Regions from separate parts of the Peribacillus sp. FSL P2-0133 genome, predicted to be linked through region 3. Evidence: riboswitches for the same ligand, from Rfam matches in the RefSeq annotation. Region 3 holds a riboswitch; each other region holds the start of a gene.

Region 1 (11,053 bases), 2.2 Mb from region 3:
CCCGGCAGGCTTTTGTATGAATGGTTATCCTAAATCGCCTTACAGGCAGGCCAGTCGGTTATTATCCGATGGAGCCTTCCATTTCGAACTTGATCAGACGGTTCATTTCAACCGCATATTCCATTGGAAGTTCTTTTGTAAATGGTTCGATGAAGCCCATTACGATCATTTCCGTTGCTTCTTGCTCAGAAATTCCGCGGCTCATCAAGTAGAACAATTGTTCTTCAGATACTTTGGAAACCTTCGCTTCGTGTTCAAGGGAAATGTTATCATTCAAGATTTCATTGTAAGGGATCGTATCAGATGTAGACTGATTATCCATGATTAATGTATCACATTCAATGTTGGAACGAGCTCCATCCGCTTTACGTCCGAAATGAACGATACCACGGTATGTTACTTTACCGCCCTGTTTAGAAATTGATTTAGATACGATAGTTGAAGATGTATTTGGAGCTAGGTGAATCATTTTTGCTCCAGCATCTTGGTGTTGGCCTTTGCCGGCAATGGCAATCGATAATGTCATACCACGAGCACCTTCACCTTTTAAGATGACAGCAGGATATTTCATTGTCAATTTGGAACCGATGTTACCATCGATCCATTCCATTGTTGCGTTAGCGTCACAAACCGCACGTTTCGTAACCAGGTTAAACACGTTGTTTGCCCAGTTTTGGATCGTCGTGTAACGGCAGTAAGCATCTTTCTTAATGACGATTTCAACAACCGCACTATGAAGGGAGTTAGTTGTATAAACAGGAGCTGTACAACCTTCTACATAGTGAACGGATGCGCCTTCATCAACAACGATTAGCGTACGTTCGAATTGCCCCATGTTTTCAGAGTTGATCCGGAAATAAGCTTGAAGCGGAGTATCCACTTTAACGCCTTTTGGTACATAGATGAAAGATCCGCCTGACCAAACTGCCGAGTTCAATGCAGAGAATTTATTGTCAGTGGGCGGGATCGTTTTTCCAAAGTGCTCACGGAAGATATCCTCATTTTCACGTAGTGCCGAGTCCGTATCTTTAAATACGATACCCAAATCTTCCAATTCTTCTTTCATGCTGTGGTAAACCACTTCTGATTCGTATTGAGCCGATACGCCGGCAAGATATTTTTGTTCGGCTTCAGGAATTCCCAATTTATCAAAAGTCTGTTTGATTTCATCAGGAACTTCATCCCAAGATTTCTCTGATTTCTCTGATGGCTTAACATAGTATGTGATTTCATCAAAATTCAGGCTCTGCATGTCGCCGCCCCATTGAGGCATTGGCATGTTGTAAAAATGCTCCAATGATTTCAAACGGAAATCAAGCATCCATTGCGGTTCATCCTTCATTCGAGAAATTTCTTCCACGATTTCTTTTGTCAGACCACGCTTTGAACGGAAGATGGAAACATCTTTATCCGCAAAGCCATATTTATAATCGCCGATTTCAGGCATTTTCTTTGCCATAGCTCGTATTCCTCCATTTCAAATGGCTGAATTACAACAGCTCATTTTAATTTAATTATTCCTTCAATCCCTTTTCCATGGCTTTCCAAGCTAAGGTAGCACACTTGATTCGGGCTGGGAATTTAGAGACACCTTGTAGGGCTTCAATATCCCCAAGGTCCATCTCATCGTCGTATTCTTTTCCCTGGATCATTAAGGAAAAAGTCTCGGATAACGCTAGGGCAGTATCCACGTCTTTGCCCTTAATGGCTTGAGTCATCATGGAAGCCGAGCTCATGGATATCGAACAACCATCACCATCGAATTTAACATCGCTGACCTTGCCATCTTCAATCTTCATCGTTAAACGAATCCGATCGCCGCAAGTTGGATTATTCATATCGATTGTCATGCTGCCATCCTCTAGCATGCCCTTATTACGCGGTTTCTTATAGTGATCCATAATGACTTGTCGGTAAAGTGTATCTAGGTTATCAAAAGACATTACTGAAATACTCCTTCGTTTTAACAAGCCCGGATACGAGCTTATCAATATCTTCTTCCGTGTTATATAGATAGAAACTTGCTCTTGCCGTCGATGATACGTCAAGCCATTTCATTAATGGCTGTGCGCAATGATGACCGGCACGGACAGCAATTCCATCTGCATCAAGAACGGTAGCGACATCATGTGGATGTACGTCATTAATATTAAAGGTTATTACACCCGCACGCTTTTCTGCATCTTTAGGACCGAATATGGTCAGCCCTTCGACTGCTGACATTTTTTCCATTGCATAAGCAGCGAGCTTATGTTCATGCCGTTCAATATTATCCAAGCCGATTTCTTCCAAGAAATCAATTGCAGCACCAAGGCCGATGGCGCCGGCAATGATTGGGGTACCGCCTTCGAATTTCCACGGGAGTTCTTTCCATGTAGACTCCTGCAAACCTACAAAATCGATCATCTCTCCGCCGAATTCAATCGGCTCCATTTTTTCCAGAAGTTCTTTTTTGCCATATAATACGCCGATACCTGTTGGACCGACCATTTTATGTCCTGAGAAGGCAAAGAAATCACAATCCAGATCACGGACATCCACTTTTAGGTGCGGCGTGCTTTGCGCACCGTCGACTACCATTACAGCACCGTGTTCATGGGCAATTTTCGCGATTTCCTTCACAGGATTGATAACACCAAGTACATTCGAAACCTGCATGATGGAAACGATTTTCGTTGCGTCCGTAATTGTTGCCCTAACATCCTCAAGGGAAATCGTGCAGTCCTCTTGAAGCGGAATATACTTCAGTACAGCGCCTTTTTCTTTGGCAAGCTGCTGCCACGGAATGATATTACTATGATGCTCCATATAGGAGATGACGATTTCGTCACCCTCTTTAATATTTGCACCACCGTAACTTCTTGCTACAGTATTTAAAGAAGTCGTTGTGCCTCTTGTAAAGATGATTTCTTCTGTAGAAGAAGCATTAATGAATTTACGTACCTTTTCACGTGCACCTTCATACGCATCCGTAGCTTTTGTTCCAAGTGTATGCACCCCGCGGTGAACATTCGAGTTGTATCCGCGGTAATATTGCTCAATCGCTTCAATCACTGCAGCCGGTTTTTGAGAGGTTGCAGCACTATCTAAATAAACTAATGGCTGACCATTGACTTCTTGATCTAATATCGGAAAAAGCTTACGAATTTCGTATGGGTTCATTACTGTACTTTCCTTTCAATGACCGCTACTAATTGTTTTTTAACTCCCTCAATTGGAAGCTGGTTAACAACAGGGGCCAAGAATCCGTGAATGACAAGTCTTTCTGCTTCTTTTTTAGTAATACCACGGCTCATTAAATAATACAGTTGAAGCGGGTCGACACGACCGACGGAAGCAGCATGGCCAGCCGTTACATCATCTTCATCAATCAAGAGGATTGGATTGGCATCCCCGCGTGCTTTTTCACTTAACATCAATACGCGTGATTCTTGTTCGGCATTAGACTTTGTAGCGCCATGCTCTATTTTCCCAATTCCATTAAAAATGGAGGATGCGGATTCTTTCATGACACCGTGCTTAAGGATATAGCCCTCAGAGCGTTTGCCATAATGAATGATCGCTGTCGTAAAGTTCTGTTTTTGTTCCCCGCGTCCGACTACAACGGATTTAGTATCACCGTGAGAGCCATCGCCCATTAGATATGTTGTATTATCTGAAATCGTATTTCCATCGTTCATCAGGCCAAGTGCCCACTCAATACGAGCGTCACGTCCTGCCACTCCCCGGCGGTTAACATATGTCGTGAAGCCTTTAGAAAGGGTATCGACCGCTCCGTACTCCACTTTGGCATTCGCATTTGCAAATACTTCCGTTACGATGTTGGCAACACCTTCGTTAGACTCAACACTTGAGAAGTAGTTCTCTACATATGTGACAGAGCTATTATCTTCCGCTACGATCAAGACATGGTTAAAAAGTGTAGTATCTGGATTATCCAATAGGAATACCGATTGGATCGGCTCTTTGATTTCTACATTTTTTGGAACATAAAGGAATGCTCCTCCATTAACTAATGCAGCATGAAGTGCCGTTAAACGATGTTCATCTATCTTAACGCCGTCTTTCATGAAATATTTTTGCACGAGCTCAGCATGGTCACGAGCCGCTGTTAAAATATCCGTAAAAATGACGCCTTGTTCTTTCACATTTGCTGACAGATTGATATGTGCCGGCGTATTATTGCGTTGAATGTATAAGTTTTCATTTTCTTCAATGATGGATTTAATTTCTTCCGGAAGCTCCTCTAAAGAGGCAAAAGCTTCACTATCAACCGTATGGGTCTGGAAAGAAGTGAAATTCCATTTATCGATTTTCGTTTTATCCGGCTTTGGCATCGGGAGCTTTTCTAATTCAGAAAACGCTTGAATCCGAAGCTCGGATAACCAAGCTGGATCATTATTTTTAGTTGAATAGGAGCTTATATCCTCTTGTTCAAACGGTAATTTCGTTTCTGTAGTCATTGCAAATCCTCCTACTTACGCTTCTTCGCCAACAGTTTCGTCTTCAATGCCCAATTCTTGTTTAATCCAGTCATAACCTTCCGCTTCCAAGCGGGCAGCAAGTTCAGGACCGCCTGATTTAACGACACGTCCTTGCATCATAACATGTACAAAATCAGGAGTGATGTAATTTAATAGACGTTGGTAGTGAGTGATGATCAAGCATCCAAAGTCTTCTCCGCGCATTTCGTTGATTCCTTTTGAAACGACTTTAAGTGCATCGATATCTAGACCTGAATCAATCTCATCCAAGATTGCAATTTTAGGTTGGATCATCATTAATTGAAGAATCTCGTTACGTTTTTTCTCTCCGCCAGAGAATCCTTCATTCAAATAGCGTTGCGCCATATCTTCATCCATTTCAAGGAACTCCATTTTTTGGTCCATTTGACGGATGAATTTCATCAATGAAATCTCATCGCCTTCTTCACGGCGTGCATTAATGGAAGAACGCAAGAAGTCAGCATTTGTAACACCGCTGATTTCACTTGGATATTGCATAGCTAGGAATAGACCGACACGAGCGCGCTCGTCTACTTCCATTTCCAATACATCTTCGCCATCGAATGTGATGCTTCCGCTAGTCACCTCATATTTAGGGTGACCCATGATTGCTGATGATAAAGTGGATTTACCAGTTCCATTTGGTCCCATGATCGCATGGATTTCTCCACCTTTGACTTCAAGGTTTACCCCTTTTAAAATCTCTTTACCTTCAATTGATACGTGAAGATCTTTAACCGTTAATGTAGAAGCTGACATAATAATACCTCCGTGAACTAATTCCAATTTTATTACCAGAAAGTAATGATTACTTTCTTTACTGTAATTTACGTAAAAGCATTCTCACTTTATTCTCATTCCAATTTTATAACAAATCCAATTTGGAATCAACTAAATAGATAAGGGTTTTCACTTCTGCCATGTTTAAAACCCGTCCTATTCTTACAATACTAACAGATATAGCCCGTTTCCTGCATATTCATACTTATTTTAGCTTTTGTTAAAATTATCTTATTATTCAGCAAATCTTCGTCCTTATTAATATATGTTCAAAGAATTCGATTGCAAGGTATGAACGTTCCACTTTAAAAAGAAAAAAATCGGACTGTCAGGCATTATGTAAGTTTATCCAATAAGGCACCCCTTATTTATGGACCACTTTCCATTTTACCTCTACAGACCGATCTTTTAAAGAACTCTTTTATATGCTTATCCGTGAATTTTGCGTTGTAGGTCCTGGACCATTTTATTGCACTTTACATGTTCCCTATCCCGTTCTTTCTCGACCTCGATACGGAGGTCTAAGTTTCTACTGTACTCACTGTAGCCAACCCCATGTGAAGACTGCATCGCCTTTTCCATTTCGCTTGTTACATTTAAATCTAGAGTATTGATAGTGAACCATCCTTTCAAATTTGTGTATCATTTTAATGCTTACATTATCTCTTACCCTTTACTTTTCTGATTAAACATGAAATGAATTAAATTAGGCCGCAGACTGTAAACAAACTGGATGATCAATGAGTTTATCTACAGTTTTTTAGTTTTTAGGTTTTCAAAATTTGAACGTTACTTTCCACTTCAGGCACTCGCTTTCCGCGGGCGGTCCAGAAGCCTCCTCGGCGCTTTTGCGCCTGCGGGGTCTCCCGCAGGAGTCTCGTACCTTCCGTTCCAATCCACTAAGACTAAACAATCAGATAGAATCACTTTCACCTACAGTCTTTATTCGTTCCATGCCGGTTAAGGTTTCCATGATAAAGTGCCTCACTTTTCTAAGTTCGGAAAAAATTATGAGCGACGCATTATGTAAAAGCTGAACGAACAAAACAGTTTGCCTATTCATTTATGCGGCGACAGACCGTAACGGATTTGTGTTGAGGACGATAGTAACACCCGGAAATACTCATGATAGTCGTTTCTTAAGAGCATCTGGTTGAACAAGTGATTAAGAAAGTTGGAAAACCTGAAGCTGATTGACGCAGATGCAACTAACAAAACACCAGCTTTACTCTGTACACGTCCTCGAACAAAAGAAAGATTCCTCCGCAACCATGGCTATTTGTAATATGAGCGTTTTGGTTGTTATCTCTGCCCATCGGCACTCAACAACAAATAAAGAGGGCTATCGTGAGTACAAATCGCTTTAACTGCTTCAAATCCAATAAAAAATCAAAAGGTTCCGGAATGAGAACATTCCGGAACCTTTTTGTTTACAAACTGCGGCCTTAATTAAATCAGGCCGCCATTCTTGAATTATTTATCCACCGGTACAACTGCACCTTTGTATTCCTTTAGAATAAAATCTTGAATTTCTTTAGAATGTAATACTTCTACTAGCGTTTTGATTTCTTCTTTATTTTCATCACCTTTGTTAACAGCAATAACGTTAACATATGGTGATTCAGAGTCTTCAATCGCAATTGAATCTTCAAGCGGATTCAATCCAGCGTCAATCGCATAATTGGAGTTGATCAGGACGGCATCGCCTTCGCCGCTCTCATATATTTTAGGAAGCAGGGCCGCTTCATAATCAGCATCGAATTTAAGGTTTTTCTTATTTTCAACGATGTCTTTCGTTGTAGCTGTCGTTTTATCGATGCCTTCTTTTAATGTAATCAGGCCATTTTTTTCTAATAGAGATAACGCACGTCCGTGGTCAGCAACAGAGCTGCTCATAATAATTGTTGCGCCTTCCGGAAGTTTATCAATGCTTTTATATTTTTGTGAATATAGAGCAATCGGCTCGATATGAATTCCGCCAGCATTGACGAAGTCATATCCATTTTCTTTAATTTGCCCTTCCAAATAAGGAATGTGTTGGAAGTAGTTAGCATCCAATTCCTTATCATTCAACGCCTTATTCGGTAAAACATAGTCCTGGAATGTTTCGATTTCCAATTCGATTCCTTTTTCTTTAAGAAGCGGCTTAGCTTCCTCAAGGATTTCAGCATGCGGAACATTGGATGCCCCTACAACTAATTTCTTCGATTCTTTTTCTGTATCACTGCCGCTTTTATCCTTTTCACTTCCACAAGCAGCCAAAGCGATAGATAACACTAAAATTAATGCAAATCCTAAAAACTTTTTCACCCTATTCATCTCCTTTTATCTTTTGTCCAATTTAGATGTAATCACATCTCCAATAATTTGAATTATGAAGACGATAATTAGAATAACGATCGTCGCTACAAGCGTAACGTCATTTTGATTTCTTTGATAGCCGTCCAAATAGGCTAGATTACCAAGTCCGCCTGCGCCGATGACCCCGGCCATTGCGGTATATCCAACCAATGCAATCGATGTTACCGTAATTCCGGAAATAAGGGCAGGCATCGACTCTGGAAGAAGGACCTTCCAAATGATCGTGCTCGTTTTTGCCCCCATAGATTTAGCGGCTTCAATTACACCTTTATCGATTTCACGCAGGCCGATTTCAACCATACGCGCATAGAATGGGGCCGCACCGATAATAAGTGCCGGCAATGCAGCGTTCTCTCCGATCATTGAACCGACAAGTGCCTTAGTGAAAGGAATGAGCAGCACGATCAAAATAAGAAATGGAATGGAACGGAATATATTAACGATAGCACTCATGACCCCGTTGATTACCCGGTTTTCCCACATATTACCCTTCCCTGTCAGGAACAGGATCAATCCTAATATTATGCCTATAAAAAAGGTTGCCACTACAGAGACGCTTGTCATGTAGAGCGTTTCTTTCGTTGCTTCAATAATGTCTTCCCAATCAATATTCGGCAATAATTCTTCAAGCATGAGTAATCACCTCCACGCCTACCTGCTGTGCTTTAATGAATTCGATTGCGCGGAGCATTTCATCCTCTGTGCCATCAAGATGGATAAACAATGTTCCATATGAACCGCTTCTTGTTTGGGATATCTTACCTTGAACGATATTGACATCCAACTCGAAGTTTCGTACAAGTTTGGTGATCAACGGGCTTTCTGCATGATCACCTACAAAGGTCAATTGAATCACTTTGCCTGCAGGATAACGTTCGAGCAAATGGTCCATCGTTTCTTTCGTTTCTTCTGGTTCCGTTACCTGCTGCACGAAACGCTTCGTCATTTGTTCTTTAGGATTCTTGAAAACATCCAGGACAGGACCCTGTTCAACAACTTGCCCGTTTTCCATCACGGCGACGCGATGACAGATTTTACGTATTACATGCATTTCATGTGTTATCAAGACGATCGTCAATCCTAGGCGCTGATTGATGTCAACAAGCAATTCGAGTATGGAGTCGGTAGTCTGCGGATCCAAGGCAGATGTCGCTTCATCACACAGCAGCACTTTAGGGTTATTTGCCAGAGCCCTGGCTATTCCCACCCTTTGCTTTTGCCCTCCGCTTAATTGTGAAGGATAGGCCTTTTCCCTGCCTTCCAGTCCGACTAACTTGATCAATTCGTTCACACGCTTGGTCCGTTCAGTTTTAGAAACTCCTGCAATTTCCAATGGGAAAGAAATATTTTCCTGAACGGTCCTTGACCATAATAGATTGAAATGTTGGAAAATCATGCTGATTTCTTGACGGGCCTTACGGAGCTGAGCCCCTTTAATTTTTGAAATTTCCTTCTCAGCCACCACAACGGATCCCTCTGTAGGAGTTTCCAATCCATTGAGCATTCTGATCAAAGTACTTTTCCCCGCTCCACTGTATCCGATGATACCGAAAATCTCACCTTTATTTATTTCAACATTCACATTATTTACAGCCTTGATCGTCTCACTGTTTCCTTTTCCTGTTCGGAACAGCTTACTGACTTTCGTCAATGTAATCATTAATCCTCACCTCTTTTATCCAATAAAACCTATGAACTTAGTTGATTTCTCTACATTATTAGTCTGTTTCTCATATCATGCACATGTTTTCCCCATTAAAACAGAAAAAACCTTTCTGCATGAGCAGAAAGGCAGGTGAAGAAACAGGCCTTTCTCTCATCTTCCAAAGTAATTAAACTTTGTGTGAATTGGCACCTTTCCAAGGAAATCTCCTTGTCGGTTGCCGGGTTTCATCGGGCACATCCCTCCACCTCTCTTGATAAGAGCTAATATATAGAATATTTGTACATCATTAAGTTCTTTAGTATGGAGAAATTTTATCATAGATAAAAAAGGAGCGCAATGTATATTATTTCTAGTTCAAGAATGAACAGGAACTTTGGTTAAAGCGTTTTGGAAGTCAAGGAAACGATATTCGTCGCATTTTCAATTGCCTGCTCCAAATCTTCTATTAAGTCGTCTACATTTTCAATCCCGATGGATAAACGGACTTGATCGGCGCGCACACCCGCTTTCGCAAGACCCGCCTCATTCAATTGTTGATGGGTCGTACTGGCTGGGTGGATGATCAAGCTCTTCGCATCCCCTACATTCGCCACATGGGACCATAATTCCACCGAATTGATAAGTTTTGCCCCAGCTTCGCGATTACCTTGTATTCCAAACGTCACGACAGATCCGGCTCCCTTAGGTAAATATTTATCTGCAAGGGCTTTATCGGGATGATCCTCATCACCAGGATGCGAAACCCAAGTCACGGCAGGATGGTTTTTTAAATATTTAATGACAGACTTGGTGTTTGATAGATGCTCTTTCATCCTTACATGCAGCGTTTCAAGTCCAAGCGTAAACTGGAATGCACTTTGGGCACTTAGCGCAGGGCCTAAGTCTCGAAGTAACTGAACTCGGGCTTTCGTTATGAATGCGGCAGGTCCTACTGCCTCGGCGTATACAAGACCGTCGTAGCTTGGGTCAGGCTCCGTGAAGCCAGGGTAGTTTGGCGAGTTCCAATCGAACTTCCCTCCATCCACGATGACACCGCCTAGTGTCGTTCCATTTCCCAGAAGCCATTTTGTAGCGGAATGGATGACGATGTCCGCGCCAAAATCAATTGGTCTGCAAAGATACGGTGTCGCAAAGGTATTATCAATGATTAAAGGTATGCCGGCTTCATGGGCGATTTTCGCTACCGCTTCAATGTCAAGCACCCTCAAACTTGGATTACCGATCGTTTCGGCAAAAATGGCTTTAGTTCTTGGCGTAATCGCCCTTTTGAAATTTTCAGGGTCATCGGGAGAAACGAACTTCACTTTGATCCCATACTTGGGAAGAGTATTTTCAAAAAGGTTATACGTACCGCCATATAATGTAGAGGCTGAAACAATCTCGTCACCTGCAGCGGCAATGTTCAGGATTGAAAGTGAGATGGCAGCCATTCCGCTTGCTGTTGCCAACCCGCCGATACCGCCTTCCAATAAGGCCATTCTTTCCTCAAAAACGCTGACCGTGGGATTATGAAGCCGTGTATATATATAGCCATTCTCCTTTAGGCCAAATAAATTCGCTGCATGGTCGGTGTCTTTGAACAAGTATGCATTGCTTTGGTAAATAGGAACTGCACGTGCACCTGTTTCATCAGCTTGCAGACCGCCATGAACACTCAATGTTTCGAAACGCAACTTTTTCCCTGACATATGATTTCACCTTTTTCTATGGATTTAGTTGGAATTATATGATATCTGGCCTT
Region 2 (11,053 bases), 140 kb from region 3:
CTGAAGGGCAGAGGCTACTTTTGGTTTCCGATCAGGATAATAACGGGGTTCAAGGAGGATTACCGTGGGATGGAAGCCCGGTACCGCAAGAGTTTTCCATTCTTGGATTAGGACCAGTAAAACTTACTGTACCTAATATTGTACTAACAGAACGAGTTCTTACCGAGGTATTGGGGTTCAGGAAATCAGGCACATACCCATCCTCAATCAGGGGGCAAAATCCGATAGTCGTTTACGAGACAGGTGAGGGAGGAACAGGAGCGGAACTCCATATTGAAGAAAGGAATGACATACCTCGGGAAAGGTTGGGGAGGGGTGGAGTACACCATATTGCCTTCCGGGTGGATAATGAAGGGGAACTGAGAAAATGGATAGAGAAAATTAGTGAATCGAAATTCGTGAACTCGGGGTATGTGGACCGCTTTTATTTTCATTCACTCTATTTTAGGGAGCCGAATGGCATATTATTTGAATTAGCTACTGATGGACCAGGTTTTGCAGTGGATGAAGCAGAGCAGCACTTAGGTGAGAACCTTGCCCTGCCTCCATTTTTAGAATCGAAAAGAAAGGATATTGAAGCGAATTTAAAACCACTGAATACAAAACCAACAAATTAATCAACGGGAAAGGAAGTAATAGGCATGCAAAAGCAAAATGCAGGAATACATCATATAACCGCAATTGTAGGCAATCCTCAAGAGAACGTGGATTTTTATGCTGGAGTATTGGGACTGCGTATGGTGAAGAAAACCGTTAATTTTGATGATCCAGGCACCTATCATTTGTATTTTGGAGATGAATCAGGTTCTCCTGGCACTATCATCACTTTCTTTCCTTGGCCTGGGGCATACAAAGGGAGAATTGGCTCAGGACAGGTGGGGGTTACAACCTATGCCGTACCGGAAGGATCAATGGGTTTCTGGGAAATGCGTTTAGGTAAATTTAACATAGGCTTTAAAAAGGTTTCACGTTTCGGCGAGGAATATCTGGAATTTCAAGACCCACACGGTTTGCAACTTGAACTGGTTGAGCGTAAAAAAGGGAAAAATAGCGAGTGGTCATTCGGCGGTGTACCAGCTGCCAAGGCGGTCAAGGGATTCGGCGGTGCCGTATTATTGACGTCAGAACCGTTCAAAACGATGGAACTCTTAGAGAAAGTGATGGGCCTGCAAAAAATTGGGGAAGAGGGCGATTACATCCGCTTCAAATCCACATCGGACATCGGAAATTTGATAGATGTTAAAAAAACGGTGTTGCCAAATGGGAAAATCGGAGTGGGAACCGTCCATCATATTGCATGGCGTGCAATCGATAATGAAGATCATAAAGAATGGAGGGAGCATATCGCCAACCATGGCTATGGTGTGACACCCTTTACAGACCGTCAATACTTCGATGCCATTTATTTCAGGGAAGATGGAGGCATACTTTTTGAAGTTGCCACAGATCCACCTGGCTTCGCTCATGATGAAACGAAGGAAACGATGGGCAGTAAATTAATGCTGCCGCCATGGCTGGAAGAAAAAAGGGAGATCATGGAGAAAACGTTACTGCCGGCAGTGCCGAGAGTACTGGAGGAGGATAAATGATGAAGCATATTTTTCAAAAAGGAAGTAATCCAGAAGCGCCATTGCTTTTGCTTTTACATGGCACTGGAGGAACGGAAACAGATCTCTTGCCATTAGCGGAAATGGTTTCACCGGGCTCATCCGTATTGAGCGTACGGGGAAATGTACTTGAAAACGGAATGCCTCGTTTTTTCCGCCGGTTATCCGAAGGGGTTTTTGATGAAGAAGATTTGATCTTTCGTACGAAGGAGCTTTATGACTTCTTGGAATCAGCGTCCAAAAAATATGACTTCGACCGTGAAAGAGTGGTAGCATTAGGTTATTCCAATGGTGCAAATATAGCGGCAAGTTTGCTGTTCCATTTCGAAGGGGCATTACAAGGAGCGATTCTTCATCACCCTATGGTGCCTAGACGAGGGATTGCATTGCCGTCCCTTTCGGATATACCTGTATTTATCGCTGCAGGTAAAAACGATCCGATTTGCCCGGCAGCAGAAACTGATGAACTTAATCAACTTTTACTGCAAGCTGGTGCTACAGTGGATGTTCAGTGGGAAAATTACGGTCATCAGCTAACACGTTCAGAGGTTGAGGCAGCGGGTTCATGGTTTCAAAAGAACTTTTTATAAGAATGAGAGGGAATGAAGATGATTTCTGTTAATCCTGAAAGTCTGACTGAACGGGATAATTATAAGTTTTTAACTGGAAGCATTATACCGAGACCTATAGCACTCGTTACGACACAATCCGAAACCGGTACAATCAATATAGCGCCGTTCAGCTTTTTTAACATAGTCAGTTCAAATCCTCCGATGATTTCCATTTCTGTTCAACGGAAAGAAGGGGTTTCAAAGGACACGGCACGAAATGCAATTCAAACAGGTGAATTCGTTGTTCATATCACTGATGAGAATAATGTAGCTGATGCAAATCGAACGGCCAAGGAACTCCCATCCGACGAAAGTGAATTGGGTCTTACCGATTTCACGCCGGCTGTTAGTGATAAGGTATCCGTACCAGGATTGCAAGAAGCGAAGGTACGCTTTGAATGTACATTAGAGCAGGCGATACCATTGGCAGGTTCCCAGAATAAACCTGGTTGTGATTTATTGATAGGGAAAATAGTCTGCTATCATATCGAGCAAGATATTTACCATAATGGAAGAATTGACCAAAACGGGCTAAAACCTGTAGCAAGATTAGCGGGTCATACTTATACAAAACTAGGGGAATTATTTGAAATAGAACGTCCTTAAGTGAAAAGAAAGAATAAATGGCGTCATCTTTTTAAGATGGCGTCATTTTTTAAAATCAAAATTACCCGGTTAGCTTTATCTGCAATTTTAATGTGGTAAGCGACTGTTCCAAAAACGAGCAACCATATCATATTTATGCCGCCGGTGCCATGATCGTTAGAATTTTAAAGGAAGTCTTTACAATCCGAAACAAAACTTGACAATTTTTTCATAGATTGATAAAGTTATAAAAAAATAATTTCTTATCCAGAGAGGTGGAGGGACTGGCCCTATGAAACCTCAGCAGCAGGTCTACAAAGACACTGTGCTAATTCCAGGGGGTGAAACCTTGATAGATAAGACCGTACGTGTTTATTTGTCAGTAACGCACTCTTTTAGAGTGCGTTTTCGTTTTTTCTGGATCCAAGATTAAGGAGAGTAAGAATGGAGAACAAAAGAAAACATGATTTTCAAAGGGAAATGCAAGCACGGCATATAATAATGCTATCGCTTGGCGGGGTGATTGGAACTGGTTTATTCTTAAGTTCGGGTTATACGATTCAACAGGCTGGCCCATTCGGCACCATCCTTTCGTATCTGATTGGAGCTTTAGTGGTTTATCTAGTCATGCTATGTCTTGGTGAACTGGCAGTACATATGCCCGAGACAGGCGCGTTTCATAGCTACGCAGCCAAATACATCGGACCAGGGACAGGGTATACAGTAGCCTGGTTGTATTGGCTAACCTGGACTGTTGCACTAGGTTCGGAATTTACGGCTGCAGGATTGTTGATGCAGCGATGGTTTCCATCAATCAATGTCTGGATATGGAGTGCTCTATTTGCCATATTGGTCTTGGCTTTAAATGCGTGGACCGTTAAGTTTTTCGCTGAATCCGAATTCTGGTTTGCGTCTATAAAGGTATTTGCTATTGTGATATTTATTATTCTGGGAGCTGCAGCAATGGTAGGTTTTATTCCAATAATTAATTCACAATCAGCTCCGTTATTATCCAATTTTACAAGTGCAGGTTTATTTCCGAATGGTGCTTTTGCCATTCTAATGACGATGCTCGCGGTGAATTTCGCATTTTCTGGAACTGAATTAATCGGAATTGCAGCTGGAGAAACAGTGAACCCAGAAAAAACGATACCAAAGGCAATCCGTATGACATTATGGAGATTGATTATCTTTTTTGTAGGAACCATTGTTGTATTATCCGCATTATTGCCTATTTCGGATGCAAGCGTACTAGAGAGCCCCTTTGTTGCAGTTCTCGAACGAATTGGAGTGCCGTATGCAGCGGATATTATGAACTTTGTTATATTAACTGCCATTTTGTCTGCTGCAAATTCAGGATTATATGCATCATCCAGAATGCTTTGGTCGCTTGCAGATAAGAAAACAATATCACCCATATTTGCAAAATTGACAAAACGGGGTGTTCCGATAAATGCAGTTTTTTTCAGTATGTTGGGAGGTGGTTTAGCCCTTTTCTCGAGTATTATTGCACCGGATACTGTATATATAGTGCTTGTATCCATTTCTGGACTAGCCGTGGTAGTAGTTTGGATGAGTATTAGCGCGTCACAGTTTCTATTTCGCAGACGATTTATAAACGAAGGAAATTCAGTAAATGATTTGGCTTATCATACACCATTATATCCACTCATACCAATCGTTTCTTTTTTGCTATGTCTTGCTTCTTGCATAGGAATTGCATTTGATCCTACACAACGAATTGCACTATATTGTGGCATTCCTTTTATTTTGTTTTGCTATGGAAGTTATTATCTGACACAAACTATAAAGAAAAAGAGGAGTAGAACATGAAGAATAAAATTAGCCCAATTGACGCAATATTACGAGATCATTCAGTCATGATTTTGGACGGGGCTCTAGCTACAGAGCTTGAAAGGCATGGGTGCGATTTGGACGATCCCCTGTGGTCTGCACGTGTATTACTTGAAAATCCAGAAGTGATTTATCAAGTTCACTCTGACTACTTTCGGGCTGGTGCTGACTGTGCGATAACGGCAAGCTACCAAGCAACAGTTGAAGGTTTCGCCCTCCGCGGAATACAAGAGGAAGAGGCTTTGGAACTAATCCGGAAAACGGTTTTACTTGCAAGGGAAGCAAGAGATGAATTTTGGAAGGAAGAAGAATATCAAACGATTAGACCTAAGCCATTGGTTGCTGCATCGGTTGGACCATATGGGGCTTACCTTGCAGATGGTTCAGAGTATGTAGGAAACTATGGTGTTTCAGATGAAACTTTAACTGCATTTCATCGCTCGCGAATATCTGCTTTGATTGAAGCCGGTGCTGACATTTTAGCATTTGAAACGATACCTTCCCTGCAAGAAGCAAAAGTATTGCATTCATTATTGAAAGATTACCCAGAGGTCTATGCTTGGCTATCCTTTTCATTGAAAAATGAAAAAGCGATTAGTGACGGTACATTGCTTGAGGAGTGTACCAGATTGTTTGGGGACAGTGAGCAAATTGCAGCAATCGGCATCAACTGTGCGCCTGTATCAGGTATCACGGAAGCCATACAGGTGTTGCGTTCAAACACGCATAAACCAATTATAGTTTATCCGAATTCTGGTGAAACATATAATCCGGAAACAAAAACCTGGCATGGTCAAGAATCATGTAACAGGCTCGACCTGAAATCTGAAGAATGGCACCATGCAGGGGCACGTTTAATTGGAGGATGTTGCAGAACGGCACCGCATCATATTGCAGACATTTCAAGAAAGTGGCGACCTTCTGTGGTGGTATCCTCCTAGCCCTTTTACTGTTATCAAACTGATATCAGGAATGTAAGTAGTGCAAAAAAAGAACAGGAAGCGTCATAATTTGACGGTTCCTGTTCTTTTTTTGCACTAGATCGGGTGTGAAGGAACATCCTGGATTGACTCATATCTCTTATTATTTCAGTGTTTTTACAATGAATTTCGGGTGAAAATTACAGGTGAATCCAAACCTGCTGCAAAAACAGGAAAAAGAGAAAATAAATCATATTTTTTGTGTGCTTGGGGAAACTAAACAAACAATGATTGGAAAGGAGAGAATGAGTATGAGTCGTGGTAAAAATTTTAATCACAAAGAAAAAGGACATCCAGGAAATTTACCCAATAATAGAATTAGCGAAGAGAAGGAACACAGCCGGCAATATGAACAAATCGAGGATATTGTCACACATGAAGCTTTCAAAAATCGGGAAAAAGAAGACGAGATGCCTTGATTTATTGGGAAACAGTATATTGAATGAGACACTTTTAAACATATCAAGATATGGAGCAATTTTCCATACCTTTAAGGGTTTTATAATTTTGCTTTCCGAAAATAGAAGCACATCATGAGGCTTCCAAAATTCAGCTTCGTTTTTAGCTTTAAAGATGAGACAGCAATTTCCATTTATATACTTAGGAAAAACCATGAGCTTTGCTATGGTTTTTCTTTCATTGCATATAAATCAAGAGGGAAAGTCGGAGATTAAACTTAAATAAGCATATATGGCGGATAGAAAAAACAGTTGAATTTACTCATCTTCCCTTGATGGAAAAGGAAGTAAGTTAAAGAAGATAACAGAATAATGATGATGGATGCATTTAATTAGCCGACTTTCTTCTATTATAAATAATAAAACTTAATTTTCTAAACTCGGTGCACTATTAGAATTCCAAAAACTACTAAGCCCAGTTAGTAAGTTTAATTACATGTAGCGTCAAAAGGGCGAACTCAACGATTAATCATAACCCACTTATCCTAACTGGATAAAGCCATGGAATTTTACAGTTTTAATTAAATCATACCAGTTACATCGTGAATATTATAAGAACCTGGTGATGAAGTGCGGTTCATACCCCATATACCAAGTCTTAAGCCCTATGTCTGCTATGTTTCATTTTGTTTATCGCGATTTATTTCCACTTCTCGTTTAGCTCTAATAAAAGCGATGAATTGAATCGTTTCCTCTTCAGAAAGAGAGATTCCATCTACAGCCAGCTCCATATTTGGTGAATCCGTTAATTCCATGACTCGAGGTGATTCTGTGGTAATATCTTTAGATGGATAATCCACTCGACCTAGAATGTAATCAGTGGATGTATCATATAAGCCTGCTAATAAATTAATCGTTTCTAATGAAGGGCGGCGATGGCCCGATTCGTAACCTGCATAGGTACTCTTGGCGATTCCGAGTCTGTCAGCGGTATATTGCAAAGACCACCTTTTGGCCTTCCTTAATGTAGTTAATCTATTTACAATCATTCTTATTACTCTCCTTTTATATAAATCCATTATAACATCATATTGGAAAAAGCGTACGCGTAATGAATGATTTTAGCTTGATTTCACTCTGGAACATGACTATAATAACATGTGGTGTACGCGTAACATGTACATTTACAGCGAAAACATCCTTTTCTAAGATGATTGAATGATTGTAAAACAGGGAGGCTTTATAGGGGGTAGTATATTGGAGAAGTTGAAGTCAAAAATGAAGAAGTTGATGTTAATTACTACAGGTGGTACAATTGCATCGTTAGAAGGAAAAAATGGACTTGTTCCAGAGATGAAAGCTGACGAATTTTTAGGACACCTGCCGGGATTGGATTTACTTTATCAGATTGATAGTAAGCCTTTGATGAATATTGATAGTACAAATATGCAGCCGGAAGATTGGACAGAAATGGCACAATCCATTCATGAGCACTACCATGATTACGATGGCTTTGTGATTACCCATGGAACAGATACAATGGCTTACACTTCAGCTGCGCTCTCATATATGTTACAAGATTTAGGGAAGCCAATTGTCATTACAGGTTCTCAAATCCCAATTGCCTTTAAAAAGACAGATGCCAAAAGAAATATCTCTGATGCGATCCGGTTTGCTTGTGAAGATATTGGAGGAGTATATGTTGTTTTTGATGGTAGAGTCATCCAGGGTACTAGGGCCATTAAATTGAGAACTAAAAGCTATGATTCGTTTGAAAGTATTAACTATCCATATATCGCTACCATATTCAAAGATAAAATTGAGTATCTAAAGCCAGTTCATTCACCAAAGAAAAAGGAAGCTAAGTTAGATGCTTCCCTATGTACTGATGTTGCTTTGGTTAAGCTGCATCCCGGTATTAAGCCTGAATTCTTTGATTCTCTGAAAAATCAATGTCGGGGAATCGTAATTGAAAGTTATGGCAGCGGTGGTATTCCATTTCAAGGAAGAAATATTTTAGAAAAATTGAATGAGTTGGTACAGTGTGGAATATCCGTAGTCATTACTACCCAATGTTTAGAAGAAGGGGAAGATATGGATATTTACGAAGTGGGACGAAAAGTGAATAAGAATGTCATCATTCGTTCCAGAAATATGAATACAGAAGCCATCGTTCCTAAGATGATGTGGATTTTAGCCAAGACACAAGATCCCAAAAAAGTGAAGGAAATGATGGAAACACCGATTGCAGAGGACATTACATTATAGAACAAACAAAGGGGCAAGAGGAAATGTTGATAGAAGAGAAAACATACCGAATCGAGAAAGACTTTCTTGGAGAAAAGGAAATTCCAGCAGATGTTTATTATGGAATACAAACTCTACGCGCTGTAGAGAATTTTCCGATTACCGGTTACAAAGTCAATGAAGAAATGATTCGTGCACTAGCAATGATTAAAAAAGCAGCCGCTTTAGCAAATATGGATACCAAACGGTTATATGATGGTATTGGAAGCGCTATCGTCAAAGCATCTGATGAAGTGATCGATGGAAAGTGGCATGAATATTTCATCGTTGACCCAATTCAAGGCGGCGCAGGTACATCGATGAATATGAACATTAATGAAATCGTTGCCAACCGTGCGTTAGAACTCATGGGACACAATAAAGGGGATTATGTACAATTAAGTCCAAATAGCCATGTTAACATGTCGCAATCAACCAATGACGTATTCCCTACTGCCATTCATTTATCAACACTACGGCTTTTAGAGCAATTGTTACAAACAATGACCAAGATGAGTACGGTTTTAAAGAATAAAGCAAAACAATTTGATCATGTTATCAAAATGGGACGTACACATCTTCAGGACGCAGTGCCAATTCGACTCGGTCAAGAATTTGAGGCTTACAGTCGCGTGTTGGATCGGGACATAAAACGAATCAGTCAATCACGTCAACATTTATATGAAGTGAATATGGGGGCAACAGCAGTGGGAACGGGATTGAACGCAGATCCTCGTTACATTGAAAATGTTGTTAAATATTTAGCTGAGATCAGTAACTTGCCGCTTGTAGGGGCAGAACATTTAGTAGATGCAACCCAAAATACGGATGCATATACTGAAGTGTCAGCTTCATTGAAAGTATGTATGATGAATATGTCTAAAATTGCTAATGATTTACGTTTGATGGCTTCAGGACCGAGAGCGGGATTAGGAGAAATCACACTTCCAGCACGTCAACCAGGTTCATCCATCATGCCAGGAAAAGTAAATCCAGTAATGCCAGAATTAATTAATCAAGTCGCTTTCCAAGTAATCGGGAACGATAATACGATTTGCTTAGCATCAGAAGCAGGACAACTAGAGTTGAACGTAATGGAGCCAGTCCTTGTATTCAATTTATTGCAATCAATTAGCATAATGAACAATGCTTTCAATGTCTTTACAGATTATTGTTTAGAAGGCATTGAAGCTAATGAGCAACATTTAAAAGATTATGTCGAACAAAGTGTTGGAGTGATTACAGCAGTCAATCCGCACCTTGGGTACGAAGTGGTTTCACGAATTGCGCGTGAAGCGATATTAAAAGGCAAATCAGTTCGCGAACTTTGTTTACAATATGATGTGTTGACAGAAGAAGAATTGGATCTCATTCTAAATCCTTACGAGATGACAAAACCCGGTATAGCGGGAGCTTCTCTTTTTGATCGGCAATAACCAGTATTTTAGTAGAAAACATTAATCTATATGATTTTTGATGCAATGACTATGCCTTTAGGACCGTTGGTATAAAGGCATAGTCATTTATTATATACATTCCTTTATGAAATGTTACCCAAACCGTCCGTCAACTGCTTTTAGGTATTAATATCTGAATATTCAGATATTTTTTGACCGTCGATCTAATCATGGAGGGTGTATAACTATTCATAAAAAATCCATCCCCCATGGAATATATCTAATAGCATTAGCCGCTACAGATCATCTTAAATATTCAAATAAGCCAGTCAGTCATGCTGCAGTGCCTGCAGCTTTTTTAGGAACTAAATCCAGTGCTTGTAGACCTATTAACATTTCAGGTCCGTAAATTAAGAATCCAATTCCTCCTTAATATAATATTTTTGAACCTAATTAAGTTAAGTATTGATGATGATACATATAAAAAACTCATACCAAAATAGCAGCTCTTTATTTAAAAGGTCCTATTAAAGCATGAGTTCTCCAAATCTCCACCATCGTTAACTTTTAATAATTAACTATCTTCACAAGAAAAGCTGTGAACATTTTTTTTGCCCACTCGGACAAAGAAGGCACCATTGGCGTCAAGTTAAATAGCTTAATATTTCAATATAAGTTTTTTTCTAAACGAATGGTATGTGTCCAAAGTTCCAATGAATATTAATAGTAAATGTAAAACCAACTGGAATGACATAAGCAAATTTTCATCTTTTTTAAGATATTTAAAATAATGTAATTAGTCATTTCCAGGTGGAAAGGGAGGATAGCTTTGAAACAAGTGAATCGTTTTATCCGGAGTGTTACATTTCTAATGCTCGCATTTCTCATGTTTGGTGGGCAGCCTGCTTTTGCTTCATCTTCCTTAACATCACAATCCACGCCAGACCTTTTGATTCGGCAGATCCTGGGTTTAGCCTATGAATCCCAGCAAACCATTAATAGTGGTCAATTTTCTGTAGGTGATTCGTTGAAGAAAGTGGAAAAAGCCTGGGGTGTACCGGAAGATTTAAGTACCGCTGCGGCCAATTATTGGTCCCATAATATCCGATTCCTCTACGACGGTTCAACAGGAAGAAAAACGATTACCGCCATTGATGATTTTGATCCGCAATTGCAAACCATCCATTTATCCATGTTGAAGGGATTGATTGGTGAACCTGTAAGTGAGGTGGAGCAAGAAGGGATGTACTATGTCACTTATACCGATTACGCAAATTATAAAGTGGTATTCGTGTTTGAAAGCGCCTGGATTAACCCTGATCCAAGACTGAGTAT
Region 3 (11,053 bases):
GGGCTTACGACGGTCACTTCAGCACCAGCTTCCAATAATGGGCCCGCTTTAAAGTAACCTATTTTACCACCGCCGATGATGATACACTTTCTGTTCTCAATATTAAGCGTAATTGGATACATAAGCTCCCCCCCCACTCACTTCATGAATTCGTTCCGATATGGCTTGTTCAATCTTTGGGTGATAACCTAGATATCGGCAAAGTATGAATTTCTGCTTACCCTTTTTTTGAATCTTTTTTATTCCATTTTCGATGGACTGCATTAAGAGACCGGTAAACAATAGGTAAGGAATGATAAATACTAAGTTTGGTCGAGATTCCTCTGCGAATTCCAATGCTTCTCCAAAGCTTGGTGTAGCAGCTGTCAAATAACACTCTTGCACACGGATTTTTGGAAACCTGTTCCTTAGCAAATCGGCCAATCGAGACAAATCCCTTTTCACGTCGGGATCACTGCTGCCCCTTCCAACCAATAAAACTAAGGAATCCTCCGTAACCCTTACATTTGTTTCCTCCAACCGTTCCACTAAAATGTCAACCATTTTATCACTGACACCAATTGGCCTTCCGTATTTCAAGTCAATGGCTGGGTACCGTTCTTTCATTTTGTTCAATATGACTGGAATATCATGTTTTGCATGTACAGCTGTTAGCAATAGAACTGGAATGGCAATGATTCTCGTCGCACCTTTTTGTACACATCGTTCGTACGCCTCTTCAATCGTAGGAGTTTCCAATTCCAAGAAGCAATACTCCTGAATGGAATTTGGCTGTGCTTGCATACAAACTTTAATAAAATCAATGGCTTGGGCTGAAGCTTCTTTAACACGGCTGCCATGGCAAATATATAAAATGGCTTCCATTAAAATGCCTCATTCGCCAACAAATTTTCGGTTTGTTTTCCTTCAAACCATTTGATTTTTTCTCGTAAATTAACGACATCGCCCACGACTATCATACAAGGATTCGCAATCTGTTCGTTATTGGCCGTTTCCACTACATTAGCCAAAGTACTGACAGCTGTTTTTTGCGTTTTTAATGTCCCCCAATGAATAAGGGCTACAGGAGTCTCTGGACTTTTTCCATGCTCCAAAAGTTTTCCTTGAATATATGGCAGGTTTTTAACACCCATGTAAATGGCTAATGTATCGATTCCTTTTGCAAGGGATTCCCACTTGATATTGTCCTCTTCATCCTTTTTCCGATGACCGGTAATAATTGCAAAAGATGAAGCATGGTCCCTATGTGTAACTGGAATTCCCGCATAAGCTGTAGCGGCGATACCAGCCGTAATTCCTGGAACGATTTCAAAGCTCACGCCACTTTTGGCAAGGGCTTCCGCTTCCTCCCCGCCTCTCCCAAAGACGAATGGATCGCCGCCTTTCAAACGGGTGACTATTTTTCCCTTTTTTGCATATTTGACCAGGAACCGATTGATGGTATCCTGCTGCAATAAATGATAATCCGGCAGTTTACCGCAATTAATCAGCTCTACACCGTCTTTTGCATGATTCAAAAGTTCTTTATTGACAAGTCGATCATATAAAATGACATCAGCTTCTTGAATGCATTTTAATCCTTTTAATGTAATTAAATCTGGATCTCCGGGACCGGCTCCTACTAGATATACTTTCCCCATTTATGCAACCTGCCTTCCCTTAGAGAATCGTTTCGAATTCCGATAAAACGAAACCTGCTCCATTTTTAATTTTCTTTTTTTCATATAATGAGATGTCATCCACTTCAGGCATTTTCAAAAAATGTTTTTCCAGCTCGATATCAACAAGTTCAAACGCCTTTTCATCCGAATCGGCAACAATGATGACATGGATTGGTTTTTCCTTGATAGTGACTTCGAAACGGTATAGATTCATGGATTGCTTACCTTCCCCTATTAAACGGCCACTTCCGTTAATATATCATCAAGCTTACTTTGTAACTGCGATATCCCTACCCTTTCCACAAAATCAAGAAAGGTTTCTGATAGAAGTTTTGTTTCTTTGAAAAATAGGATCAGTTCTTTCAGAACATGATAGAGCTGTTCAGCTTCCACTTTTCCTTTAAGTTTTTCATTGAACTTACCGCCTTCATTCAGCGTTCCTCCGACGTATATCTCAAAAGCTTCGACCATCTTTTTGTCCTGGTTTTTCATTTTTATGCCTTGAAGCCCTATTTCAGCGATGGCTCTTTGACCGCAATTATTCGGACAACCGACCATATGCATCCTTACAGGTACATCGAGATCTATTTCCTTGTCCAATGATTCAGATATGGTCCTCATTCGTTTTTTTGTTTCAACGAGTGCCAGGTTACAATACTCGATGCCTGTACAAGAAACGGAATAACCAATGAATTTTTTTGGTTGATATGGAAATCTTTCAAAGATGGATTCCTGTTTTAATTCCTCAAGTTTTGCATCCGGCACATTTGGAATGATTAGATTTTGAGAATTACAGTTTCGGATTTCACCATTTCCATATCTCTTCGCAAGTTCGGCAAACTCAATCACTTCGTCTGGATTTAGACGACCAACTGGTATATTGACTCCAACATAATTCAGACCATCTTGCTTTTGTTTATGGATGCCGTAGAAATAGCCTGCATTCCATCCCTTCACCGCACTTTCACCCTTTTCAGGAAGCGGACCGGTGTACTCCAGCAATTTTTCCTTGAATTGTTCAGGACCCCAATCAGCGACAAGGAATTTCAAACGCGAGCGATGACGTTTTTCACGGTACCCAAAGTCACGGAATATCGTCGTGATGGCGGCCGCTACTTCGACTGTTTTTTCAGGTAAAATGAATAAGTCAAGTTCTTCTGCCAGCATCGGAACGGAGGATAGCCCACCGCCTACTTTCACGTGAAAACCAACTTCCGTTACTCCATCAATTACTTTAGTGGCTGGATTGAATGAAACACAGTTGATTTCAGCATTTGAAGCATTATGGATATTAGCACTAATGGACATTTTATATTTCCTAGGAAGGTTCGAATAGTCTTCGTTAAGGCGGAAATACTCAAATACATCATAAAGTACTTCGCGTGTATCAAAAAGTTCGTCAGGATCGATGCCTGCCAATGCATTACCGATGATATTACGTGTGATATCACCACATGCACCGGCCGTAGTCAGTCCAACCTTTTCCAAACGGTTTAAGATATCCGGGACTTGTTCGATGGTCAACCAGTGGAATTGAATGGCTTGACGGGTTGTAATATCATATACATCCCTCCCATAATCTTTAGCGATGTTAGCTAGAGTTATCTGTTGATCATAAGTCAGGATACCTCCGGGAATAACGACACGCATCATCCAGTAACCAGCTTCTTTTGGCCGTTGCAGGTATAGACCTGCCCACTTGAACATATCCCAATTCTCTTTAGGGATGGAATCAAAACCATTTGCAGCGTAATGTGGAATATCATCGAATATCTTCAATCCGTCTTTTTCCAATTTCCAGATTTCCGTTTTATTTTTAGCGATTAGTGGATTTTCCGACCAAAATTTCTCGTAAACCATTACATTTCCTCCTTGATTAGATCGCTTTCTTTGCTGTCAAATAGCCGATTACCTGTTCAACGCACTCTTCAATGCTATATTGGTCGGATTCTAAAATGATTTCCGGTTGTTCTGGTTCTTCGTAAGGAGAGTCGATTCCGGTAAAATCTTTAATGATTCCTTTACGCGCCTTGTCATAAAGACCTTTTGGATCACGCACTTCGCACTCTTCGATCGGACACTTTATGTATACTTCAATAAACTCCCCTTCTTCGAGTAAATCACGTACAATCTGCCGATCTGCCCTGAATGGGGATATGAAGGCGGTCAATACGAACTGCCCACTATCCACGAATAACTTAGAAACCTCACCGATCCGCCTAATATTCTCGGTTCGATCCTCTTCAGAAAAACCTAAATCTTTGTTTAAACCGTGGCGGATATTATCACCATCCAAAACATAACTTCGAATATTCCGATTATATAACTCTTTAGCGACCGCGTTAGCAATCGTTGATTTTCCGGATCCCGAGAGCCCTGTAAACCATAGAACTGTGCTTTCATGCCCGTTTTGCTTCCGGCGGAGCTCCTTGGTCAATGACGTTTCATGCCAAGTGACATTCGTACTTTTACTCATATAATAATCCCCCTCTTCATGTGATCCTTCAATTTATGTCCAATCAGTTAAAAACTTCATTCTTTTTTAGACCTTCGATCAACACCTCGATGACCTCTTTACGGCTAAAGGTAGCTGGAGGAATTTCTCCATTACGCAACATTTCCCTAACCTTCGTTCCAGACAGGATGACATGGTCTTCCTTCCCGTGCGGACAAGTTTTAGCGGAAGCCATATTGCCACATGCTTTACAGTAAAAACTATGTTCAAAGAATAATAACGTGATCCCTAACTCATCGGCGTTAAAATTCCCAAAGATTTTTTGAGCATCATATGTGCCATAATAATCGCCCACACCCGCATGATCACGTCCGACGATAAAATGGGTGCAACCATAATTTTTACGGACCATCGCATGGAAAATGGCTTCTCTAGGTCCTGCATAACGCATGGCAGCAGGGAAAACTGCAAGAGAGACGCGATCCTTAGGATAATATTTTTCAAGCAGCACTTTATAACTTTCCATTCTTACATCTGCCGGAATGTCATCGGATTTAGTGGCACCTACGAGAGGATTTAAGAATAAGCCGTCGACAATCTCCAATGCTGTCTTTTGAATGTATTCATGTGCACGGTGAACAGGGTTCCTCGTTTGGAAACCAACAACCGTTTCCCATCCTTTTTCAGCAAAAGCTTTCCTTGTCTCGACCGGGTCCAGATAATTAGCTTGAAATAGCGGACGCTCTATTCTCTTAATCAACTTTATTTCCCCGCCGACATATACATCACCGCGGTTATATAAATTTTTCACTCCGGGATGCTTCTCATCATCCGTTTGATATACTAATGTCGCTTCCAATTGCTTATCCGGAGTGTAAATATCGGAAACGGTGAGAACCCCGTATGTTTCACCTTCATGAGTCAACTTTACTTCTTCACCTATAGTAAGGGTTTCTGCAGTTTCTTCGGTCAAAGGCAGCGTAATCGGGATGCTCCATACATGCCCGCTGCTAAGCCTCATATCCTTGACCACTGCCTCATAGTCACTTTTTGTAAAGAATCCTTTAATCGGACTGTAGGCACCAGTGCCTATCAATTCAAGATCACTTAAAGCAATTTCATCGATTTCGATTGATTTTGTTAATTTACTAAAATCATATTTTGGTTCCCAAAGATCAATTAATGTTCCTCCGTGCGGTAAACTGATTGTCATGCTAAATTCCCCCTATGGTTTCTATTTATTTATGATAAATGCAATCCGCATTCCGTTTTTTGGGCTCCTTGCCAACGGCCTGAGCGTAAATCATCTGCATTGAATGCAGGTGCTGTACACGTTTTACATCCAATGCTCGGATATCCATTATCATGCAGGATATTATATGGAAGTCCGTTTTTGTGGGCGTAGCGCCAAACATCTTTCCATGTCCAATGTATGAGTGGACATACTTTAACTGACTTGAACTTATTATCCTTATTGATATACTCGGTTAAAGCCCTTGTTTCGGATTGCTCCCTCCGCAGTCCCGAAAGCCAGGCTGTTGCCGTTGAAAGCACATCGGTAAGCGGTATGATTTTACGGATGTTACAACACTTATTGGAATCACTAAGCCATAATTCATCCCCATATTCCGCTGCTTGCTCCTCAAGCGTCAAGGCGGGTTTCTTCATTTCGATCAAAAGCTTTGGATAGCGCTTTTTCACTTGCTCGATCAATTGGTAAGTCTCCTCAAAATGAACATCTGTATCAAGGAAAACAATTTTTGCCGAAGGGTTGACCTTCGCCAATAAATCCGTAAGCACGATGCCTTCAATACCAAAACTGCAAGCATAAATCAGTTTGCTTCCATAATGGTCATTCGCCCATTGCAGAACTTCCAAAGCACCTTTTGTTTCACTGTCTTCAGGAAATACGGGGAATTCCCCTGTATTGAAATTTTCATAGTTTATTAATCCAGCCAACTTTGTAGCCCCCTCTAAAAACTTGCTGTATCAGGTTAGAGTAACTGTTGATCAATACCCGTTTAAACTTCCCCAGTTTATTTGATTCTAGGAAAAAGAGACGAATCTAACCAATACTCTCTTTATATCAGTTAAACCCGCCTCTAGTTTTTCTAGTCAGCAGATACCTTATTTAATTCTTAATTTTTCATTTCTTTCCATTTGAATGATTTTACCATCCTGGACAATAAGTGTAATGGATCCATATTTCATTGATTTAAGCATTTCTTGAAGTCGTTCAAATATTTCTTCAAGCTGATTCTCTTTTTCCAAACCAGTTCCTCCTTTAAGAAAATCCGCGAATATTTTATTTTCAACGCTGATTAAAAAAATTTCTTAGATTTATATAATTCCATACAACCTTACATTGTTATGGTTTGCCTCAAAAAAAACAAAAATCTTTCCATGATGGAAAGATCCCAAGGTAAATATCTTTACCTTATCTTCCAAAATGATCAACATTTTGTTGGAGGTAGCACCTTGCATCCATCATGCAGGTTGCTGGACTTCAAAGGGCCAATTCCCTCCGTCGCTCTGGATAAGTTTTATTATTTTAAATATTAACATATATTTAATCCTTGTCAATGGAGTTTTCTTATAAAATAACTTGGTTTAATATTATGGATGAACTGTTATTTTTATACACACTATTCAATTTATGATTTTATGTTCATATAAATAAGAAAATAGACTTGTCTTTTTAGATAAGGTCTCCAAAAAAATAAGTCTATTTTCATAAAAAGCCTATTATTGTCGTATATCCTTACTTTAAAAAAATTCTCGAATTTCAGTCCTTTTGAAGAGGGGATTACTTGAAGTCATTAATTTCTTAACTGTATCGCTTCTACAAATTCTTGAACTTGACTCTGGACGCGATCAATTAAATGCGAATCAATAATCGGTTTTTCTGAATTCTGTTTATCTATTTCCTTATCTACAAAATAAATGCCCTGCAGCGGCTCGCCTTTTAATATTGAAATTAATGGTTTAAGCGCATAGTCAATCGCCAATAGATGCCTGTTACTTCCACCAATCATGATTGGCAGAACTGGCTTACCCTTAAAAGCACCTTCTGGCAGCAAATCAATCAAGGCTTTCAATACACCTGTATAAGAAGCCTTATAAACCGGTGAACCAATAATAATTCCTCTAGCTGCTTGAATTCTCTCTGAAAGCTTTAAGATATCTTCGCTATTATATTTCCCTTGAAATAAATCATCTGCTGAGAAATCCGTAATTGAGAAATAAGCTGTGGTAAATCCTTCGTTTTCGACTAATGATTGAATATGTTTTAGTGAAATGTCCGTTCTTGATGGTATAGCAGGACTTCCTGATAAAATTACGATATCGCTCATTTAAAACCCCTCCTATGTTACATGTTTTAAAGATAAAATCTTCGTAAAGCATTTCGTGCAGCATGATTTTATCGTAATAGTCTGAAAAATATAAGTCAAATCTTACACTCGGGTTTAATGAATTCACTAGTTGACTTCATCGACTCTGAATGAAAATAAAATGGTCATATTTGCGGCTTGATGCTCATGCCCTTCAATATGACCGTTTCATTATGTATGATTTTGTTTACCATGAATACCATATACCAAAAGTTGAGCAATGCTCTTAATTCGTTCAGAAGTAAAATATGGCTCCTTTTTTTGTTGATGGATCTCATAATGTGTGGATAATGCCAATGTAAAAGAAATGATCCCCACATTAAATAGGATAATATCAGAGATATATTGTATCTCTCCGCTATCTATTCTCTTCTGTATTTCAATATGCTTGGCATTTGGCTTGAAAATCTGATCTACATATTGCTTTGAAATATCTTGATCGAATTGTGTTTCCCTAAATAATATCGAAAACTGTTCTTTATTTTCAAGAATTTTTTTTATCATGGTGCAAACATGATTCTCAACTAGTTCATCCGTAGATAGATGGCTAGTCCCATCTTCGGATTCCTCTTTTTCAATAGGGGTAATTGTAGCCAAAAGCAAATCTTTTTTGCTGTCAAAGTATTTATAAATAGTAGCTTCGGAAACATTGCAAGCAGAGGCAATTTCATTCGTTCTTGTCATGTCAAAACCTTTAGTGGCAAAAAGAGTCCGGGCTACATTTATGATTCGTTCTTTGGTTTGCTGCCCTTTTTTCAAAAATATCAACCTTCTTTTATAAAGATAAGACCGGTTTTACCAATCTATTTTCCATGATATCTCGATGGTATCAATCGGTCAACATATTACCTTTGATCTATTAGAATTCAATATTCCCATATATCATAAATAGAAAATCACTTAAAAGATGCATAGCCATCATCGACCATGACTACACTTCCATTGATCGCATCCGCTTCCTCTAACGATAATAGATAGACGGCATTTGCAATGGCTTCTGGCTTAATTAATTTACCGCGCATTTGACTTGCATTCAATTTATCGATGATTCCCATATCTTTATAGCCTTGTATGATAGGAGTGTCAACCCCGCCTGGCGCAATGCCCACTACGCGTATGCCATAAGCACCCAATTCCAAAGCTGCTGGCTGTGTCATCATTCTTACAGCGCCTTTAGTTGCCTGATAGGCAAAAGTCTCATGGGAAGCTAAGTAGCCAAACACGGAAGCGGTATTTATAATGACTCCCTTGTTATCTAGCTCCTTCATTTTCCGTCCTGCTGCCATGATTCCAAAGGCAACTCCGTGCTGGTTCACTTCAATCGTTTTGAAGTAACCCTCCATATCTTGATCGAGGATCATACCGCCTGCACCAATGCAGGCATTATTAAACATGATATCGATCCTTCCATATGTTTGCACTGCTTTATTGATTAACGATTCAACATCTTCCTGCTTAGATACATCCGTTTTAACAAAAATGGCCTCTCCACCATCCGCTTTTATCTGTTCAACAGTTTCCTGTCCCATTTCTTCATTAAAATCCGCAACGACGACCTTGTCCTCCTTTGCTGCGAATTTCAAGCATGTTGCTCGGCCAATTCCGCTTGCTCCTCCTGTAATAACTGCAACTCTTGCAGTCAATTCCATTTCCCTCTCACCACTAAAAAGTACGTAAGTGATCACTTATTTTTTTCATTATAAAAGTAAAGAATATTGAATTCAAGCAATATGAATTTTTATAGTGTTATGAGCATTCAAAAATTGAAGCTGTCCTATTAATAGGACAGCTTCATTTGTTTAGCAGGTTTTCAATTCGACCTTACTTACAGAGGTCTTCACCATTTCAATGAAAAGTTGCAGAAAACGATCATCACCTGTTAATTCTGGATGAAACGCACTGACAAGGACATGGTCTTGTCTTGCAGCCACTACATTCTCTTCATAAACAGCCAATATTTCTACACCTTCTCCAATTCCATCCGCAAATGGCGCCCGGATGAATACAGCCTTATAAGGGTCTTCCATTCCTTTGATTGATAGTTCAGCCTCGAAACTATCCCGTTGACGTCCAAATCCGTTCCGTTTCACGGAAATGTCCATTAGTCCAAGATAGGCCTTCTCATCGCCAGTCAATTCATTGGCCGCCAATACCATCCCTGCACATGTACCGAAAATAGGTTTTTTACCTTCGAAGAAAGTTTTGATCGGCTCCATAAATCCATAACGATCCATTAGCTTCCTCATCGTGGTGCTTTCTCCGCCTGGAATGATCAAGCCATCGATTTCCAGCAACTGTTCCGGTTTTTTTACTATAATTGCTTGTTCGCCGGCAGCTTTGATTTGGTTCAAGTGTTCTTCAACTGCTCCCTGTAATCCCAAAACACCGATAGTTATCATATTACCATCCACGTTCCTGCATCCGTTCTGCTGGAGCTAGTTTGGAAATATCAATTCCTTTCATTGCACTGCCCAACTCTTTGGATAGGCGGCCAATCAATTCATAATTGGTGAAATATGTAGTAGCTTGAACGATTGCCGATGCGAATTTTTCTGGATTTTCAGATTTAAAAATACCAGAACCCACGAAAACGCCATCTGCTCCCAATTCCATCATCAGTGCTGCATCTGCTGGAGTGGCAATTCCGCCAGCTGCAAAGTTAACTACAGGCAATTTACCTGTGCGTTTGATTTCTCTTAAAATTTCATAAGGTGCCCCAATATTTTTTGCCTCTGTCATTAATTCATCATCACTCATGATGCTCACTTTACGAATTTGTGACTGTACCTTTCTCATATGACGCACAGCTTCCACAATATTACCAGTACCTGGTTCTCCTTTTGTACGAAGCATTGATGCTCCTTCACCAATACGGCGTGCAGCTTCTCCTAAATCACGGCATCCACAAACGAAAGGTACGGTGAAATCACTTTTTAGAATATGGTATTCTTCATCAGCAGGAGTCAGCACTTCACTTTCATCGATATAATCGACTCCCATGGATTCAAGTACCCTTGATTCAACAATATGGCCAATCCTTGCTTTAGCCATGACCGGGATGGACACTGCATTCATTACTTCCTCGACAATTCGCGGATCTGCCATTCTAGCTACCCCGCCAGCCGCACGGATGTCGGAAGGAACCCTTTCCAATGCCATGACAGCGACAGCACCTGATGCTTCTGCGATTTTTGCTTGTTCAGCGTTAATGACGTCCATTATTACGCCACCCTTTTGCATTTGTGCCATTCCTCTTTTTACTGTGTCAGTTCCTAATAATTTTTCCATTTCTCTTCCCCCTAATATTTGCATTTTTTAGATTTGTTAGATTTAGTATAAAAAATAGTTGACCGCATTGAAAGTGTCAGTTTTAATAAATTTAATGGGGTCAGTATTAAATTTTTATAAAAGGTGGAAACAAAATGAATATGCTTTCTTGTGATTTAAATCGGTTAAGTGAAATACCTTTGTACGAACAATTATATTCACATATTAAAAAAGAAATCATTGATGGCCGTCTTCTTTACGGTACAAAGTTACCTTCC

What was found. A riboswitch is a leader RNA that binds a small molecule or an ion and turns the genes downstream of it on or off. The one in region 3 is predicted to bind S-adenosylmethionine.
Region 1: another riboswitch for S-adenosylmethionine. It lies ahead of MKY17_RS26045 (methionine ABC transporter ATP-binding protein); the one in region 3 lies ahead of MKY17_RS14900 (YezD family protein).
Region 2: another riboswitch for S-adenosylmethionine. It lies ahead of mmuP (S-methylmethionine permease); the one in region 3 lies ahead of MKY17_RS14900 (YezD family protein).

What each region holds. Positions count from the first base shown of each region.
Region 1 covers NZ_CP150254.1:5,362,943-5,373,995, forward strand. Annotated here, with positions in the region: gene sufB (Fe-S cluster assembly protein SufB) at 62-1,459, opposite strand; gene sufU (Fe-S cluster assembly sulfur transfer protein SufU) at 1,515-1,943, opposite strand; gene MKY17_RS26015 (cysteine desulfurase) at 1,933-3,162, opposite strand; gene sufD (Fe-S cluster assembly protein SufD) at 3,162-4,463, opposite strand; gene sufC (Fe-S cluster assembly ATPase SufC) at 4,479-5,264, opposite strand; partial or broken gene MKY17_RS26030 (IS5/IS1182 family transposase) at 6,300-6,649, shown strand; gene MKY17_RS26035 (MetQ/NlpA family ABC transporter substrate-binding protein) at 6,759-7,595, opposite strand; gene MKY17_RS26040 (methionine ABC transporter permease) at 7,611-8,279, opposite strand; gene MKY17_RS26045 (methionine ABC transporter ATP-binding protein) at 8,272-9,306, opposite strand; SAM riboswitch class I at 9,460-9,572, opposite strand; gene MKY17_RS26050 (O-acetylhomoserine aminocarboxypropyltransferase/cysteine synthase family protein) at 9,690-11,000, opposite strand.
Region 2 covers NZ_CP150254.1:3,260,960-3,272,012, reverse strand. Annotated here, with positions in the region: gene MKY17_RS15570 (ring-cleaving dioxygenase) at 1-617, shown strand, start outside; gene MKY17_RS15565 (ring-cleaving dioxygenase) at 642-1,589, shown strand; gene MKY17_RS15560 (alpha/beta hydrolase) at 1,589-2,197, shown strand; gene MKY17_RS15555 (flavin reductase family protein) at 2,216-2,824, shown strand; SAM riboswitch class I at 3,064-3,166, shown strand; gene mmuP (S-methylmethionine permease) at 3,248-4,636, shown strand; gene mmuM (homocysteine S-methyltransferase) at 4,633-5,598, shown strand; gene MKY17_RS15540 (hypothetical protein) at 5,889-6,056, shown strand; gene MKY17_RS15535 (helix-turn-helix transcriptional regulator) at 6,710-7,084, opposite strand; gene MKY17_RS15530 (asparaginase) at 7,314-8,303, shown strand; gene aspA (aspartate ammonia-lyase) at 8,327-9,757, shown strand; partial or broken gene MKY17_RS15520 (hypothetical protein) at 10,055-10,141, opposite strand; gene MKY17_RS15515 (YjgB family protein) at 10,557-11,053, shown strand, end outside.
Region 3 covers NZ_CP150254.1:3,116,137-3,127,189, forward strand. Annotated here, with positions in the region: gene MKY17_RS14860 (NAD(P)-binding protein) at 1-122, opposite strand, end outside; gene MKY17_RS14865 (sirohydrochlorin chelatase) at 103-864, opposite strand; gene cobA (uroporphyrinogen-III C-methyltransferase) at 864-1,640, opposite strand; gene MKY17_RS14875 (DUF3906 family protein) at 1,660-1,875, opposite strand; gene MKY17_RS14880 (ferredoxin--nitrite reductase) at 1,896-3,521, opposite strand; gene cysC (adenylyl-sulfate kinase) at 3,538-4,137, opposite strand; gene sat (sulfate adenylyltransferase) at 4,181-5,329, opposite strand; gene MKY17_RS14895 (phosphoadenylyl-sulfate reductase) at 5,359-6,075, opposite strand; gene MKY17_RS14900 (YezD family protein) at 6,244-6,387, opposite strand; SAM riboswitch class I at 6,551-6,659, opposite strand; gene ssuE (NADPH-dependent FMN reductase) at 6,936-7,469, opposite strand; gene MKY17_RS14910 (TetR/AcrR family transcriptional regulator) at 7,680-8,267, opposite strand; gene MKY17_RS14915 (SDR family oxidoreductase) at 8,405-9,157, opposite strand; gene pdxT (pyridoxal 5'-phosphate synthase glutaminase subunit PdxT) at 9,308-9,904, opposite strand; gene pdxS (pyridoxal 5'-phosphate synthase lyase subunit PdxS) at 9,909-10,796, opposite strand; gene MKY17_RS14930 (PLP-dependent aminotransferase family protein) at 10,931-11,053, shown strand, end outside.